2 regions of the Pseudomonas sp. NFX224 genome follow, and region 2 is predicted to be linked to the other one. Evidence: predicted binding sites of a transcription regulator. Region 2 holds the regulator's gene; the other holds the start of a gene.

Region 1 (7,316 bases), 930 kb from region 2:
TGCTGAAAAGTGGCGCCGAAACCGGGATGAAAATCCTCTGGGTGCTGTTGATCCTGCTGCTGCCGGTTCTGGGCCTGATCATCTGGGCCATCGCCGGGCCGCGTGGGAATGTGCGGATCTGACCTACTTCCCACAAACAACACCGACCCTGTGGGAGCTTGCTCCCACATTCGACCTGTCATGTTCCGCGACGTAGAATGCGCGCCTTTCCCGGGCAATCGAGCTGATCGATTGGCCTTCATGGGCGGATAACCGTCCGTTGCCACCGCATTCATCGGAGCACTTCCCATGAGCAAGATCCCTGTCAGCGACTACCTGGAAACGCTCTACGAAGGCTACGGCCAGCGTTTTCGCATGGAAAAGCTGCTGCACGAAGTGCGCACCGAACACCAGCACCTGGTGATTTTCGAAAACCCGCGCATGGGCCGGGTCATGGCGCTGGACGGTGTGATCCAGACCACCGAAGCCGATGAGTTCATCTACCACGAAATGCTCACCCACGTGCCGATCCTGGCCCACGGCACCGCAAAGCGCGTGCTGATCATCGGCGGTGGCGATGGCGGCATGCTGCGTGAAGTGGCCAAGCACCGCAGCGTCGAGCACATCACCATGGTCGAGATCGACGGTACGGTGGTCGACATGTGCAAGGAATTTCTGCCGAACCACTCCAAAGGTGCGTTCGATGATCCACGCCTGAACCTGGTGATCGACGACGGCATGCGTTTTGTCGCCACCACCACGGAAAAATTCGACGTGATCATTTCCGACTCCACTGACCCGATCGGTCCGGGCGAAGTGCTGTTTTCGGAAAACTTCTACCAGGCCTGCCGCCGCTGCCTGAATGAAGGCGGCATTCTGGTGACCCAGAACGGCACACCGTTCATGCAAATCGAAGAAGTGAAGACCACCGCCGGTCGCCTGCGCAGCCTGTTCCCGGACTGGCATTTCTATCAGGCCGCTGTGCCGACCTACATCGGTGGCTCGATGACCTTCGCCTGGGGCGCGACCCATACCGCTTATCGCAAGCTGTCCCGCGAAACCCTGCAACAGCGCTTCGCCGGCAGTGGCATCGTTACTCGCTACTACAACCCGGAAATCCACATCGGCGCCTTCGCGTTGCCGCAGTACGTGCTGCAAGCTGTGGGCAAGCCAAGCAACGACTGATTTCCGTTTGTCAGAAAAGGCCGTCGCCGGTTGTGTGAAAGCACGCTGGCGGCGGCCTTTTTTTTCATGCCTGCTATTTTGATCCACTGGAACATTTAACCTGCGTCCAGGGTCGAGATAGGTGTAAGCCCATCCATGGGTTTTATCGAGGAGGCACCGATGCAAAAGTGGAAAGTCACTTTCGTGGATGATCATGGTGAAATAATCGACGAAGTCTTCGAGTGCGAAGAGTGCCCAAGTCACGAGCGGGCTGCCAGACTCATCAAGCAACGACTCCTTCCCGTCGCCGCTGAACTGGATCTGAACGATCTGGAAGGGCGAACTGCCGACGCAGGCGTCAAAAGCCTGAAAACCCAGAACAGCATTGAAATCCGCAGTATCACTCCGATCTGACACTCCTCCTGTCACATACACAACCGGGCCTTGGCAACGGCTCTATCTTGGGGCTACTCTGCAATCGAGATCAGCGAATGGATCGCTAAGGTCTGGTCTTGTCAGCTACATGCTTGTTTCCCGTCGGCACATCGGTTGCCGAACGCCCGCAACCTCGGGTTGCGCGCGCAGGGAGTACGGAAAGTCTATCCATCAGTTTGAGGAGGACGTTTCATGAGCACAGCCTATCAAGAAGACATCAGCAGCAGCGTGCTGCGCCGCATGAAAGAAGGCGGTTTCGACTTTTCACGATTCCATCCCATCGAGTTCTACGCCATTTTCCCGGACGAGGAGCGGGCACGCAGGGCGGCACGTCAATTCCATCATGGAGAATCCCTGAATGCGCAAATCAGCGTGCGCGACGACGGCGCCTGGGCGCTGGAACTGAGCAAGGTGATGTACGCCACTTACGATGACATCGGCGATTTCGAACAGGGTTTCGAAGCGGTGGTCGAGCCATTGGGCGGCATTATTGAAGGCTGGGGTGTCAAACAGGAGGTACGAGGGCGACTCGCATAACCTTATGAACAGTAACAATCGTCAATAACGGCTGACCTTCGGGTTGGCCGTTTTCGTTTGTGGGCTCAAAGACCAGTAGGAGTTGCCGCAGGCTGCGAACTTCTGCCGTTGCTTTTATTTCCCGATATTTCTCGAAGGCAAAAAAAACCGCCCAAAACGAGCGGTTAAAAGGGAAGTTCGGTCAGTTTTTCAGCGAATGAGCGGATTATCCCCCGTGTTAACCGGGCAGTGAAATCAACTCTGGCTATGCTGGTGATAGGCGACCACTACGCCTTGCAATGAAGCGGGGGCAATCAGGTTGGGGCATTTACCGCACAGGATTGGTGCGGTGCGTGTGTATTGATTATCCAACTGATTGAAATCAAAGCGTTTATGCCGATGGCACGGGCCTTGCGAAGGTCTGTATGTCCGGGTGACAAGGAGTACGGCATGATCCGCACCTATTTTGATGAGATGTACGATGCCGGCGGCCAGGTCCGCCCGCATTATCGGGAGTTTGCCCGTTGGCTGGCCGAAACGCCTGACGAGCTTTTGGCACAACGGCGACGCGAGGCCGATCTGTTATTTCATCGCGCCGGGATTACTTTCACGCTCTACGGTGATGAGCAGGGGACAGAGCGCCTGATTCCCTTCGATACCATTCCCCGCAGCATTCCCGCCAGCGAATGGCGAGTCGTCGAACGCGGCTGCATCCAGCGGGTCAAGGCGTTGAACATGTTCCTCGCCGACCTCTACCACGAGCAACGCATCATCAAGGCCGGCATCATTCCGGCCGAGCAGGTGCTGGCCAACGAGCAGTACCAGTTGGCGATGCAAGGCCTGGATCTGCACCGCGATATCTATTCGCACATTTCCGGCGTCGATCTGGTGCGCGATGGCGACGGCACGTACTACGTGCTCGAAGACAACCTGCGCACACCGAGCGGCGTCAGCTACATGCTCGAAGACCGCAAGATGATGATGCGCTTGTTCCCCGAGTTGTTCGCGGCGCAGCGCATCGCCCCCATCGACCATTATCCGAACCTGTTGCTCGATACGCTGAAAAGCTCCAGCCCCATCGATAACCCCAGCGTGGTGGTGCTGACGCCGGGACGCTTCAACAGTGCGTTCTTTGAACATGCATTCTTGGCGCGGGAAATGGGTGTGGAGCTGGTCGAAGGCGCGGACTTGTTCGTGCGTGACGACAAGGTCTTCATGCGCACCACCGACGGGCCGAAAGCGGTCGATGTGATCTACCGCCGCCTCGATGATGCGTTCCTCGACCCGTTGGCGTTCAACCCGGATTCAATGCTGGGTGTGCCGGGACTGCTGTCGTCTTATCGTTCCGGCAACGTGGTGCTGGCCAATGCCATCGGCACCGGCGTGGCGGACGACAAATCGGTGTATCCGTTTGTCACCGACATGATCCGTTTCTATCTGGATGAAGAGCCGATCCTCAAGAACGTTCCTACGTGGCAGTGTCGCAATCCTTCTGAACTTTCCCACGTGCTGGCCAATCTGCCGGAACTGGTGGTCAAGGAAACCCAGGGCTCCGGCGGTTACGGAATGCTGGTGGGGCCAGCGGCGACGGCAGCGGAAATCGAAGCGTTCCGCGCGCGGATCATTGCCAAGCCGCATGCCTACATCGCGCAACCGACGCTGTCGCTGTCGACCTGTCCGACTTTTGTCGAAAACGGCATCGCGCCGCGCCATATCGACCTGCGTCCGTTTGTATTGTCTGGCCGCGAAACCCGGGTCGTGCCCGGCGGTTTGACCCGTGTTGCCCTGCGCGAAGGCTCCCTGGTGGTGAACTCCTCCCAGGGTGGCGGAACCAAGGACACCTGGGTGGTCGAGGATTGAAGGAAGCCTGTCATGCTAAGTAGAACTGCCTCGGATTTGTATTGGATGTCGCGTTACCTGGAGCGGGCGGAAAACCTCGCACGGATGCTCGACATCAGCTACTCGCTGTCGCTGATGCCACAGGATGGCCGCGGTAACGGCCTGCACGAGCTGGCGATGCCGCTGTTGATCACCGGCACCCTGGACGATTACCTCGAACGCCACGGCGAACTGCATGCAGAACGGTTGTTGCATTTCTTTGCCCTGGACGCGGCCAACCCGGCGAGCATCTACAGTTGCCTCGGTGCGGCGCGGGCCAGTGCCCACGCGGTGCGTGGGCGAATCACCGCCGACATGTGGGAAAACATCAACGCCACCTGGCTGGAAATTCGCGGCATCGCAGAACAGGGCCTCAGTCGCTACGGCATGAGCCGTTTCTGCGAGTGGATCAAGGAACGTTCCCACCTGTTCCGCGGCGCCTCCTACGGCACCATCATGCGTAATGACGCGTTCCGCTTCATTCGTCTGGGGACGTTCATCGAAAGGGCCGACAACACGTTGCGCCTGCTCGATGCCCGTTACGAAATGGCCGGTGATCAGGCCGAAGCCGTCAGCGATGGCACGGCTCACGCCTATTACCAGTGGAGCGCTCTGCTGCGGGCCTTGTCGTCGTTCGAGGCCTACACCGAAATCTACCGCGACGCTCCCGGCGCGCGGCATGTGGCGGAATTGCTGCTGCTACGCGCTGATGTGCCGCGCTCCCTGCGCGCCTGCACCGAAGAAATCGACCAGATCCTCGCACAATTGCCGGGGGCCAACGGCCGACCGGCACAGCGTCTGGCGGCGGAAATGGACGCGCGTCTGCGCTACACCGGCATCAACGAAATTCTCGACGAAGGCCTGCACGCCTGGCTGACGGAGTTCATCCCGCTGGTGCGCCAGTTGGGCAACGCGATACACAGTTCATACCTGGAGGCTGCATGAGACTTTCCATTAGCCACGAGACCACCTATCACTACGAAGATCAGGTGCGGGCGAGCATCCAGTACCTGCGACTGACACCCCACGACAGCGAGCGCCAGCACGTGCTCAGTTGGCAGCTCGATCTGCCGCGCCCGGTGCGCGCGCAACTCGATCCATTCGGCAACATCCTGCACGTACTGACCATGGACGAGCCGCACGAGGCGATCATCATTGGCGCTCGTGGCCAGGTCGACATCGACGAACTGCGCGAAGCCGAGCATGAGAGCCAGTCGGCGCTGCCGTTCTTGCGTTTTACCCGCTTGACCGAAGCCGACGCCGCCTTGCGTGCGTTTGCCGAGAAAGAGTGCAAGCAACGCCGCGATCGCACCGCGCTGATCGACCTGATGCATGGCCTCAACCAGCATATGACCTACACGCCAGGCGCCACCGAAGTGGACACCAGCGCTGCGCAGGCTTTCGCCGGGCGTTCGGGTGTGTGCCAGGACCACACCCACGCGTTCCTCGCTTGTGCCCGCAGCCTGGGCATTCCGGCGCGGTATGTGTCGGGGTATCTGTACAGCGAGAACAGCGAGCACCTGGCCAGTCATGCCTGGGCCGAAGCCTGGCTTGATGACGCGTGGTACAGCTTCGACGTGACCAATGAACTCGCTCGGCCTGAGCGACATCTGAAGTTGGCGGTGGGTCTGGATTACCTGGATGCCTGCCCGGTGCGTGGCATGCGCCGGGGTGGCGGGTGTGAGCAGATGCACGCCAAGGTCTTGGTGAGCCCTACGCCTGCGCCGGTGATTTCAGTGCAGCAGCAATAACCTGACAGATCACCCCGGAGCTGCCGCAACCTGCGGCAGTTCCTTGGGGTACCCGAGTCAGGGCTTAACCTTGCGCCCAACCATGTGCTGCAAATACCCCACCAACATCCCCAGATCCTCCTCCGGCAGCACTTCAGCCGAAAACGCCGGCATCTTCGCCTGCGGCCACTGGCGCAAACTCTGCGGATCGCGAATGTAGCGCTTGAGGAAATCCGTGCCGAAGTACTCGGTAGGATTGTATGGAATATTCAGGTCCGGCCCGAACTGTGAATCGCCAGCACCGTTCAAGCGGTGGCACGCCAGACAGTTCTTCTGGAACAACGCAAACCCCTTGTTCACCGGGTCATCGGCTTTCAATGCAGGGTCGGGCAGCAGGGTAGGGAAGCGCGCGGCCACCGGCGCCATGCGCTTGATGCTGGCGACTTCGAACGGCCATTGTTCCGGACTGATGTTGCCTGCCCGTGGATCGGTCCAGACCAGATAAAACGGCCCGGCGCTGTGTTTACCCTCCGAAAGCGGCGGCCAGGGCTTGGCCGGGTCCTCGATGGCCAGCCAGGCGCGCGCGCCCTGGGTGTTGAGCAGTGGCGCAGCCGACAGTTCGGCGGCAAAACCATCAAGCGCCACGGCTTGCAGGTGATCGTCAGGCTTGATACCGGTCAACAAGGCGGCCAGGGGCACGGCGCGGTAGCTCATGTCCCGCTTATAGGAAACGTCATTGGCAATGGTGATGGTCTGGATTTGAGGGTGCTTGAGCAACTCCTCGGTCTGCCAGGTGCGACTGTTCGCGCCCAGCTCAAGGTTCAGCTGTGCGGCGTAAAGGGGCGTGCCGAGCAGCAAGGCCCCAAACAGAATGAGCGTTTTCAAAGGATCGCCGTCCGTGTCGTGGAAGTGCCGTAAAGGTTGGCACAGCCACGCTGGCCCGGGTAGTGAGCCAGTCACATTTTTAATGTGGCGATAAAAAACTCTGGAACCGTATTTTTATGGACCGGCTAGCCGATCACCTTGGTCAGGTTCGGCAAAATCAACAACAGTGTGGTGGCGAATAGAATGAGCCCGGCTTGACGAACTTTCGATTGTTTAAACATGGCTGACCGCCTTCTTTTTGTTATTTCCTGATGCCTGCCTGCACATCTCCATGACGGCAAACGTTGCACTTCCTGTAGGACGAGCGCCTCGGCAAAACCCGACGACAACTTCGTACACCTTCACCTTAGAGCCCGCGTCATGCTTGGTTTAGATCCATTTAGTATGGTGTTCTCGCTGGATGCTATTAAAAAGGCATGAGGCCTATTGCCAGCTTCTTGGGCGGCCTTTTGCTAGACACCTGCGTGTCCTGAACCGGTTCACCAGGCGGTTGATGACCGTCCGTCTGAGCGTGTCCGTCAACGCCGATGAGCGTTGCGGTCATTGAATCCATTGCGCTCTGGCCCAAGAGTGAGGGCTGTGTTTTTACTCACCTGCACTGCGGTTCGAGGACGTCATGACCCAAGCTTTGATTTTCGACGCATTACGCACGCCCCGTGGCAAAGGCAAGGCCGATGGCGCCTTGCACAGCGTCAAGCCGGTGAACCTGGTGGCGGGGTTGCTCACGGC
Region 2 (8,674 bases):
TTGGCGCTGCTCAACGGATGACGACGACGGGTTTCCGAAAAGCGTTTGAGCAAGGTTTCCTCATCGGCATCCAGGTACAGGACATCGCACTGGATGTGCCGGCTGCGGACTTCTTCGAGCAGCTCTGGAAACCGCGATAGATGGCTGGGGAGGTTGCGCGCATCGATGGACACGGCTACCAGCGGCTGTGACAGTTCCGTGTGAATCAGCGCGCGCTCGGCCAGTTCCGGCAGCAACCCCGCAGGCAGGTTGTCGATGCAGTAGTAACCGTTGTCCTCAAGAACATCGAGGGCGGTACTTTTACCCGAGCCGGAACGACCGCTGACGATGATCAAGCGCATGATTAATGACCGTTTTGCTCGTCCAGGACAACCTGATACAAGGCTTCATTACTCGGGGCGCTGCGCAGTTTTTCGCGCACTTCCTTGCGGTCGAGCATGCTGGCGATCTGGCGTAACAACTCCAGGTGCGCATCGGTAGCGGCTTCCGGGACCAGTAAAACGAACAACAGGTCGACCGGTGCACCATCGATGGCGTCGAAATCAATAGGGGCGTCAAGGTGCATCAAGGCACTGATGGGCGAATTACAGCCCTTGAGACGGCAATGGGGGATGGCGATACCGTTGCCAAAACCGGTTGAACCGAGTTTTTCACGGGCGACCAGGCTCTCGAAGACATCCTGCATGGCCAGATCCGGCACTTCGCGATGGATGAGGTTGGCAATTTGCTCAAGGGCTTTCTTTTTACTGCCGCCCGGCACGTTCACCAGGGAACGGCCGGGGGTCAGGATGCTTTCAAGTCGGATCATGGGTTGGGAGTGTTAACGACCGGTAGCGCCCTGGAGGAGGCTCTGGGTCTTTTCCTTATGCTTTTTGAGTTGTTTATCCAGCTTGTCGGTCAGTGCGTCGATCGCCGCGTACATATCGGTATGTTCCGCGTTTGCGACCACTTCATTGCCGGGAATATGCAGCGTGGCTTCGATTTTCTGCTTCAGCTTTTCGACCGTCATCGTGACCTGCACGTTGGTGATCTTGTCGAAATGTCGCTCCAATCGTTCGAGTTTTTCGCCGATGTAGGTGCGAAGAGGTTCGGTCACTTCCAGTTGGTGTCCACTGATGTTGACTTGCATACAGCTTCTCCTTCGTTGCCAGTGCATAAAGCGGCAGACCAGATGATCTGCCACTGGAACGCTGTGGCGTGGCTCTACATCAACCGCTTGCGTTCGCTCGAAGGCGCGATCCCCAAGGATTCGCGGTACTTGGCGACGGTGCGGCGAGCCACCTGAATGCCTTGTGCCTCCAGTAAACCAGCGATCTTGCTGTCACTCAACGGCTTTTTCTGATTTTCAGCAGCAACCAGTTTTTTGATGATCGCGCGGATCGCCGTGGACGAGCATTCGCCGCCCTCGGAGGTGCTGACGTGGCTGGAAAAAAAGTATTTCAGCTCATATATGCCCCGAGGGGTATGCATGAATTTTTGCGTGGTCACCCGGGAAATTGTCGATTCGTGCATGCCAACCGCTTCGGCGATGTCATGCAGGACCAGCGGTTTCATCGCTTCATCGCCGTACTCCAGGAAGCCGCGCTGATGCTCGACGATCTGGGTGGCCACTTTCATCAGGGTTTCGTTGCGGCTTTGCAGGCTCTTGATGAACCAGCGGGCTTCCTGCAACTGGTTGCGCATGAAGGTGTTGTCGGCGCTGGTGTCGGCGCGGCGCACGAAGCCGGCGTACTGGGCGTTGACCCGCAACCGTGGCACCGACTCCTGGTTGAGCTCCACCAGCCAGCGCTCGTTGTCCTTGCGCACGATCACGTCGGGGACAACGTACTCGGCTTCGGTGGACTCGATTTGCGAGCCCGGGCGCGGATTGAGGCTCTGGACCAGTTCGATCACCTGGCGAAGCTCATCTTCCTTGAGCTTCATGCGGCGCATCAACTGGCTGTAGTCGCGACTGCCGAGCAGGTCGATGTAATCGGTGACCAAACGCTTGGCTTCGGCCAGCCAAGGAGTTTTGGCCGGCAGCTGGCGCAATTGCAGCAGCAGGCATTCGCCCAGGTTGCGGGCGCCGATGCCGGCGGGTTCGAATTGCTGGATGCGGTGCAGGACAGCTTCGATTTCGTCCAGTTCGATGTCCAGTTCCGGATCGAAGGCTTCGAGGATTTCCTCGAGCGTTTCGTCCAGATAGCCCTGATTGTTGATGCAGTCGATCAGGGTGACGGCGATCAGGCGATCGGTGTCGGACATCGGCGCCAGGTTCAATTGCCACAGCAGATGGCTTTGCAGGCTTTCACCGGCCGATGTGCGGGTGGTGAAATCCCACTCGTCGTCATCGTTGCTCGGCAGGCTGCTGGCGCTGGTCTGGTAGACGTCTTCCCAGGCGGTGTCGACCGGTAGTTCATTGGGAATACGCTCGTTCCAGTCGCCTTCCTCGAGGTTATCCACCGTCGGGGCGCTTTCCTGGTAGGAGGGTTCCTGAATTTCGGTATTGGGCTTTTGTTCGGCGTTGTCGGCCATGGGGTCGGAGTTGTCGAAGTCGTCGCCTTCTTCCTGGCGTTCGAGCATCGGATTGGACTCCAGGGCCTCCTGGATTTCCTGTTGCAGGTCCAGGGTCGACAATTGGAGCAGGCGGATGGCCTGTTGCAGCTGCGGTGTCATCGTCAGCTGCTGGCCCATTCTCAAGACTAGCGATGGTTTCATGGCAGGGGCTTAACACCTTATTTGCCGGCGCACATGCGCCATCCACTACAGGGCGCCGGAGCGCCAAACATAAGCAAATTATATGCCCGAAATCGCAGTGTTTGCCTAGAGCGCTGTAACAATAAAAAACTATTGATTTTTTATCGAGACAAGCGCTTGGTCGACTAGCCGGGACACCTCAGCGCTTACAGGCGGAACTCATGACCCAGGTAGACTTCCTTGACCAGGTCGTTGGCCAGGATGGTTTCAGCGTCACCTTCGGCGATCAGCTGACCATCGTTGACGATGTAGGCGGTTTCACAGATATCCAGCGTTTCACGGACGTTGTGGTCAGTGATCAGCACGCCAATGCCCTTGGCCTTGAGGTGATGGATGATCTGTTTGATGTCGCCCACCGAAATCGGGTCCACGCCGGCGAAAGGTTCGTCGAGCAGGATGAATTTCGGGTTGGTGGCTAGTGCCCGGGCGATTTCCACGCGGCGGCGTTCACCACCGGACAGGCTCATGCCGAGGTTGTCGCGGATGTGGCTGATGTGAAACTCCTGCAGCAGGCTTTCCAGCTCCTTGCGACGACCGTCCTTGTCGAGTTCCTTGCGGGTCTCGAGGATCGCCATGATGTTGTCGGCTACCGAGAGTTTGCGGAAGATCGACGCTTCTTGCGGTAAATAGCCGATACCTGCCTTCGCACGACCGTGCATGGGCTGGTGACTGACGTCCAGATCGTCGATCAGCACGCGGCCCTGATCAGCCTGGACCAGGCCGACGATCATGTAGAAGCAGGTTGTCTTGCCGGCGCCGTTGGGGCCAAGCAGGCCGACGATCTGACCGCTGTCGATCGACAGGCTGACGTCGCGCACGACCTGGCGGCTCTTGTAGCTCTTGGCCAGATGCTGAGCTTTCAGAGTTGCCATTACTGGGCCTTTTGCTCGTCGGTTTTCTTTTTCGGCTGGATGACCATGTCAATGCGCGGACGTGCCTCGGTCACCTTGCTGCCTGTAGCGCGACCGGCGCTCGCCAGCTTCTTCTCGGTGTCGTAGACGATTTTCTCGCCCTGGGTGACGTTGTTGTCCTTGTCGATGACTTTGGCCTTGTCGATCAGTACGACGCGGTTTTGCGTGGCGTGGTACTGGATTGTCACACCCCAACCCTGAACCGGCTTGGTGTCGCCAGCCGTTTGCAGTTGTTCGAAGTAGGCCAGGTTACCGACCGACGTCACCACGTCGATGTCGCCACTCGGAGCTCGGGTCATGGTCACTTTATTGCCGGTAACCTTCATTGAGCCCTGGGTGATGATCACATCGCCCGTGTAGGTGGCAACGCCATTCTTGTCGTCCAGTTGGGCATCGTCGGCCTGAATGCGGATTGGCTGTTGTTGATCATCCGGCAGGGCCCAGGCGCTCACGCTTCCCAGTGCTGCGCCCAGACTGAGCAAAATAGGGAGGGTTTTAACGAGCCTCATACTGTCCTCTTACGTTCGATAGCAGGTGTATCCTGCTTTCTTTCAAATACGCTTTCATTCCCTTGCCAGTCGAAACACCGCCAGCGCCGTCGATTCTAACGTCTCGGTCGGTCTGCGCATATTGCTGTTGCGGGAACACCGTCATGCGGGTGGTGGTGATCAGGGTCCTACGGTTTTTCTCGTCGAAACGCGTAATGCGTACCGAATCGATCAGCTCGACCTGGGTGCCGTCAGGGTTGACTTCACCCTTTTCGCTCTGGACGTGCCACGGGAACTCGGTGCCGCGGAACATGTTCAGGTCGGGATTGGTCAGCAGGGTCACCTCGGACGCTTTCAGGTGTTCGACCTTGTCCGACGTCATTTCGTATTGCAGCCTGCCATCCGGCAGGAACTGCACGCTGTGGGCGTTGGTGGCGTAATAGTCGATCTCGCTGTTGTCGACTTGCACAACCGGCTTGTCGAGAAAGCGTTCCGGGCTGATGTTCCAGTAGCCGACCGCGGCGAAAATCGCCGCGATGCAACCGAACATCAGGATGTTGCGAATCTTTTTGCTCAGCATGTTTGGCTCACAGGTACGCGGCGTTGGCCGCATCGAGGCGGCCCTGGGCGCGCAGGATCAATTCGCAGAATTCGCGGGCGGCACCTTCGCCACCACGGGCCTGGGTGACGCCGTGAGCGTGGTCGCGCACGAAACTGGCGGCGTTGGCCACTGCCATGCCCAGGCCTACGCGGCGAATCACTGGCAGGTCGGGAAGGTCGTCACCAAGGTAGGCGACCTGTTCATAGCTTAGGTTGAGTTGGCCAAGTAGCTCGTCGAGCACCACCAGTTTGTCTTCGCGCCCCTGGTACAGGTGTGGAATGCCGAGGTTCTTCGCCCGTCGCTCGACCACCGGGGTCTTGCGGCCGCTGATGATGGCGGTCTGCACGCCGGCAGCCATCAGCATCTTGATGCCCTGGCCGTCGAGGGTATTGAAGGTCTTGAACTCACTACCGTCTTCGAGGAAGTACAGGCGTCCGTCGGTGAGGACGCCGTCGACGTCGAAGACCGCCAGTTTGATCTGTTGGCCGCGTTGCAGCAGGTCCGTGCTCATTACATTACCCCCGCACGCAGCAAGTCGTGCATGTTCAAGGCGCCGACCGGACGGTCTTCGCTGTCGACCACGACCAGCGCGTTGATTTTATGGTCTTCCATGATTTTCAGGGCCTCGGCGGCGAGCATCTCGGCGCGGGCGGTCTTGCCGTGGGCGGTCATGACCTGATCGATGGTGACCCTGTGGATATCGATGGTGCGGTCCAGCGTGCGGCGCAAATCGCCGTCAGTGAAGATCCCGGCGAGCTTGCCGTCGGCTTCAAGGATGACGGTCATGCCCAGGCCCTTGCGGGTCATTTCCATCAACGCATCCTTGAGCAGGGTGCCACGCTGTACCTGCGGCAACTCTTGCCCGGCGTGCATGACGTTTTCCACTTTCAACAGCAGGCGTCGGCCCAATGCGCCACCCGGATGGGAAAAGGCGAAGTCTTCGGCGGTAAAACCGCGGGCTTCCAACAGTGCGACGGCCAGGGCATCGCCCATGACCAGCGCCGCGGTAGTCGAAGAGGTAGGCGCCAGGTTCAGCGGACAGGCTTCGTGCTCGACGTGAACGTTGAGGTTGACCTCGGCGGCCTTGGCCAGCGGCGAGTCAGGGTTGCCGGTCACGCTGATCAACTGGATGCCCAGGCGCTTGATCAATGGCAGCAGGGTGACGATTTCATTGGTGGAGCCGGAGTTCGACAGCGCCAGGATGATGTCATCGCGGGTGATCATGCCCATGTCACCGTGGCTGGCTTCAGCCGGGTGGACGAAAAATGCCGTGGTGCCGGTGCTGGCCAGGGTGGCGGCAATCTTGTTGCCGATATGCCCCGACTTGCCCATGCCGACCACGACAACGCGGCCTTTGCTGGCCAGAATCATCTCGCAAGCGCGTACAAAATCTGCGTCGATATGCGGCAGCAAGCCTTGTACGGCTTCCACTTCGAGGCGGATGGTGCGTTGGGCAGATTGAATCAGGTCGCTGGATTGGCTCATGTCAGAAATCGTTTAGCCTGATGAAAAGGCGGCGATTATAACGGTTATGATCAAAACCCTCACGCAAGTTCGTCGTGCATTGTCACTCCTTGTTACCTAATCCCTCTAAATGAAGCTTTTTGCTGGTCATATCACGCAACTTGGGCCGGCAATGGCCTTGGGCGCAGGGTGTTTGCAGTGATATAGTTCGCCGCCAGTTCGGCCCGCCCGGAAGGCACGTGCTTTCGTCAGGAAGTCAGGCGTCCGAGTGAGAGGCTGCATCGCAAGGAGTTTAGATGAGTGCCGATAACGCCTACGCGGTCGAGCTGAAGGGACTGTCCTTCAAGCGCGGTGCGCGCAGCATTTTCAATAACGTCGATATCCGTATTCCCCGCGGCAAGGTCACCGGCATCATGGGACCTTCCGGGTGTGGCAAGACAACGCTGTTGCGGTTGATGGGCGCACAGTTGCGGCCCACCAGCGGCGAAGTCTGGGTCAACGGTCAGAACCTGCCGAAGCTCTCGCGCAGCGATCTGTTCGATGCCCGCAAGCACATGGGCGTGCTGTTTCAAAGTGGCGCACTGTTTACCGATCTCGATGTATTCGAGAACGTGGCCTTTCCATTGCGCGTTCACACCGAACTGCCCGAGGAAATGATCCGTGACATCGTCCTGCTCAAATTGCAGGCCGTGGGTTTGCGTGGTGCCATCGACCTGATGCCCGACGAACTGTCCGGCGGCATGAAGCGTCGTGTCGCACTGGCGCGGGCGATTGCGCTCGATCCCCAAATCCTCATGTACGACGAGCCCTTTGTCGGCCAGGACCCTATCGCCATGGGCGTGTTGGTGCGTCTGATTCGCCTGCTCAACGATGCACTGGGGATCACCAGTATCGTGGTTTCCCACGACTTGGCCGAAACCGCGAGCATTGCCGATTACATCTATGTCGTGGGCGACGGGCAGGTGTTGGGGCAGGGGACTCCTGATGAGCTGATGAATTCGGACGAGCCGCGCATTCGTCAGTTCATGACCGGCGAACCCGATGGGCCGGTTGCCTACCACTTTCCAGCGACGGATTACCGCGCAGATCTTCTGGGGAAGCGCTGATGCGCAGAATTTCATTAATAGAACGCGTACGCCGGTTCGGCCAGGCAGGCATCGACGTGCTGGCGGTGTTCGGGCGCTCGGCACTGTTCCTGTTTCATGCCTTGCTCGGCCGCGGCGGTATCGGCGGCGGTTTCGGGTTGCTGGTCAAGCAGCTGCATTCCGTGGGCGTGATGTCCCTGGTGATTATTGTGGTTTCCGGGGTTTTCATCGGTATGGTGCTGGCGCTGCAAGGGTTCAACATCCTGTCCAGCTATGGCTCGGAGCAGGCGGTCGGGCAGATGGTGGCGCTGACCCTGTTGCGTGAACTGGGGCCGGTAGTGACCGCTTTGCTGTTCGCCGGGCGTGCCGGTTCGGCATTAACGGCCGAAATCGGCAACATGAAATCCACCGAGCAGCTGTCCAGTCTGGAAATGATCGGTGTCGACCCGCTCAAGTACATCATTGCCCCGCGCCTGTGGGCCGGCTTCATTTCCCTGCCGGTGCTGGCGATGATTTTCAGCGTGGTGGGCATCTGGGGCGGCTCGTGGGTGGCCGTCGACTGGCTGGGTGTCTATGAAGGTTCCTACTGGTCAAACATGCAGAACAGCGTGACCTTTGCCGACGATGTGCTCAACGGCATCATCAAAAGCATGGTCTTTGCCTTCGTTGTGACCTGGATCGCCGTATTCCAAGGCTATGACTGCGAACCCACTTCCGAGGGGATCAGTCGTGCCACTACCAAGACCGTTGTGTATGCCTCGTTGGCAGTGCTCGGCCTGGACTTTATTCTGACCGCCTTGATGTTTGGAGATTTCTGATGCAAAACCGCACCCTGGAAATCGGTGTCGGCCTTTTCTTGCTGGCTGGCATCCTGGCTTTGCTGCTGCTGGCGCTACGGGTCAGTGGCCTGTCGCCGAGCCCGAGCACCGACACTTATAAACTTTATGCGTATTTCGACAATATCGCCGGTTTGACGGTCAGAGCTAAAGTGACCATGGCCGGTGTGACCATCGGCAAGGTCACGGCGATCGATCTGGACCGCGACAGTTTCACCGGTCGAGTGACCATGCAGCTGGAAAAGCGCGTAGATAATCTGCCGGCCGACTCCACTGCATCTATCCTGACCGCTGGACTGTTGGGCGAGAAGTACATCGGTATCAGCGTGGGCGGCGAAGAAGCTCTGCTCAAGGATGGCGGGACCATCCATGACACCCAGTCGTCGCTGGTGCTCGAGGACCTGATCGGTAAGTTCCTTCTCAATACCGTTAGCAAAGACGCCAAATGAGGAATTTGTAAATGATCTCCACCTTGCGACGTGGCCTGTTGGTATTACTCGCGGCCTTGCCGTTGATGGCTAACGCCGTGGCGGCGCCTACTTCTGCGCACGAA

The links. The regulator sigma-54, encoded in region 2, starts transcription at its own class of promoters, with help from an activator protein. The targets are predictions, from matches to a motif close to ANTGGCATNNANNTTGCTNT.
Region 1: ACNYC6_RS04735 (circularly permuted type 2 ATP-grasp protein) is a predicted target of sigma-54. The motif match lies at 2,493-2,512, and genes of this name have one in related genera.

What each region holds. Positions count from the first base shown of each region.
Region 1 covers NZ_CP183416.1:1,087,506-1,094,821, reverse strand. Annotated here, with positions in the region: gene ACNYC6_RS04755 (PLDc N-terminal domain-containing protein) at 1-122, shown strand, start outside; gene speE (polyamine aminopropyltransferase) at 289-1,164, shown strand; gene ACNYC6_RS04745 (hypothetical protein) at 1,324-1,557, shown strand; gene ACNYC6_RS04740 (ribonuclease E inhibitor RraB) at 1,771-2,115, shown strand; gene ACNYC6_RS04735 (circularly permuted type 2 ATP-grasp protein) at 2,545-3,954, shown strand; gene ACNYC6_RS04730 (alpha-E domain-containing protein) at 3,967-4,917, shown strand; gene ACNYC6_RS04725 (transglutaminase family protein) at 4,914-5,723, shown strand; gene ACNYC6_RS04720 (c-type cytochrome) at 5,781-6,587, opposite strand; gene ACNYC6_RS04715 (acetyl-CoA C-acetyltransferase) at 7,204-7,316, shown strand, end outside.
Region 2 covers NZ_CP183416.1:2,020,422-2,029,095, reverse strand. Annotated here, with positions in the region: gene rapZ (RNase adapter RapZ) at 1-341, opposite strand, end outside; gene ptsN (PTS IIA-like nitrogen regulatory protein PtsN) at 344-808, opposite strand; gene hpf (ribosome hibernation-promoting factor, HPF/YfiA family) at 821-1,129, opposite strand; gene ACNYC6_RS09190 (RNA polymerase factor sigma-54) at 1,204-2,697, opposite strand; gene lptB (LPS export ABC transporter ATP-binding protein) at 2,883-3,608, opposite strand; gene lptA (lipopolysaccharide transport periplasmic protein LptA) at 3,608-4,156, opposite strand; gene lptC (LPS export ABC transporter periplasmic protein LptC) at 4,143-4,715, opposite strand; gene ACNYC6_RS09170 (KdsC family phosphatase) at 4,723-5,247, opposite strand; gene ACNYC6_RS09165 (KpsF/GutQ family sugar-phosphate isomerase) at 5,247-6,221, opposite strand; gene ACNYC6_RS09160 (ATP-binding cassette domain-containing protein) at 6,497-7,306, shown strand; gene mlaE (lipid asymmetry maintenance ABC transporter permease subunit MlaE) at 7,306-8,103, shown strand; gene mlaD (outer membrane lipid asymmetry maintenance protein MlaD) at 8,103-8,570, shown strand; gene ACNYC6_RS09145 (MlaC/ttg2D family ABC transporter substrate-binding protein) at 8,582-8,674, shown strand, end outside.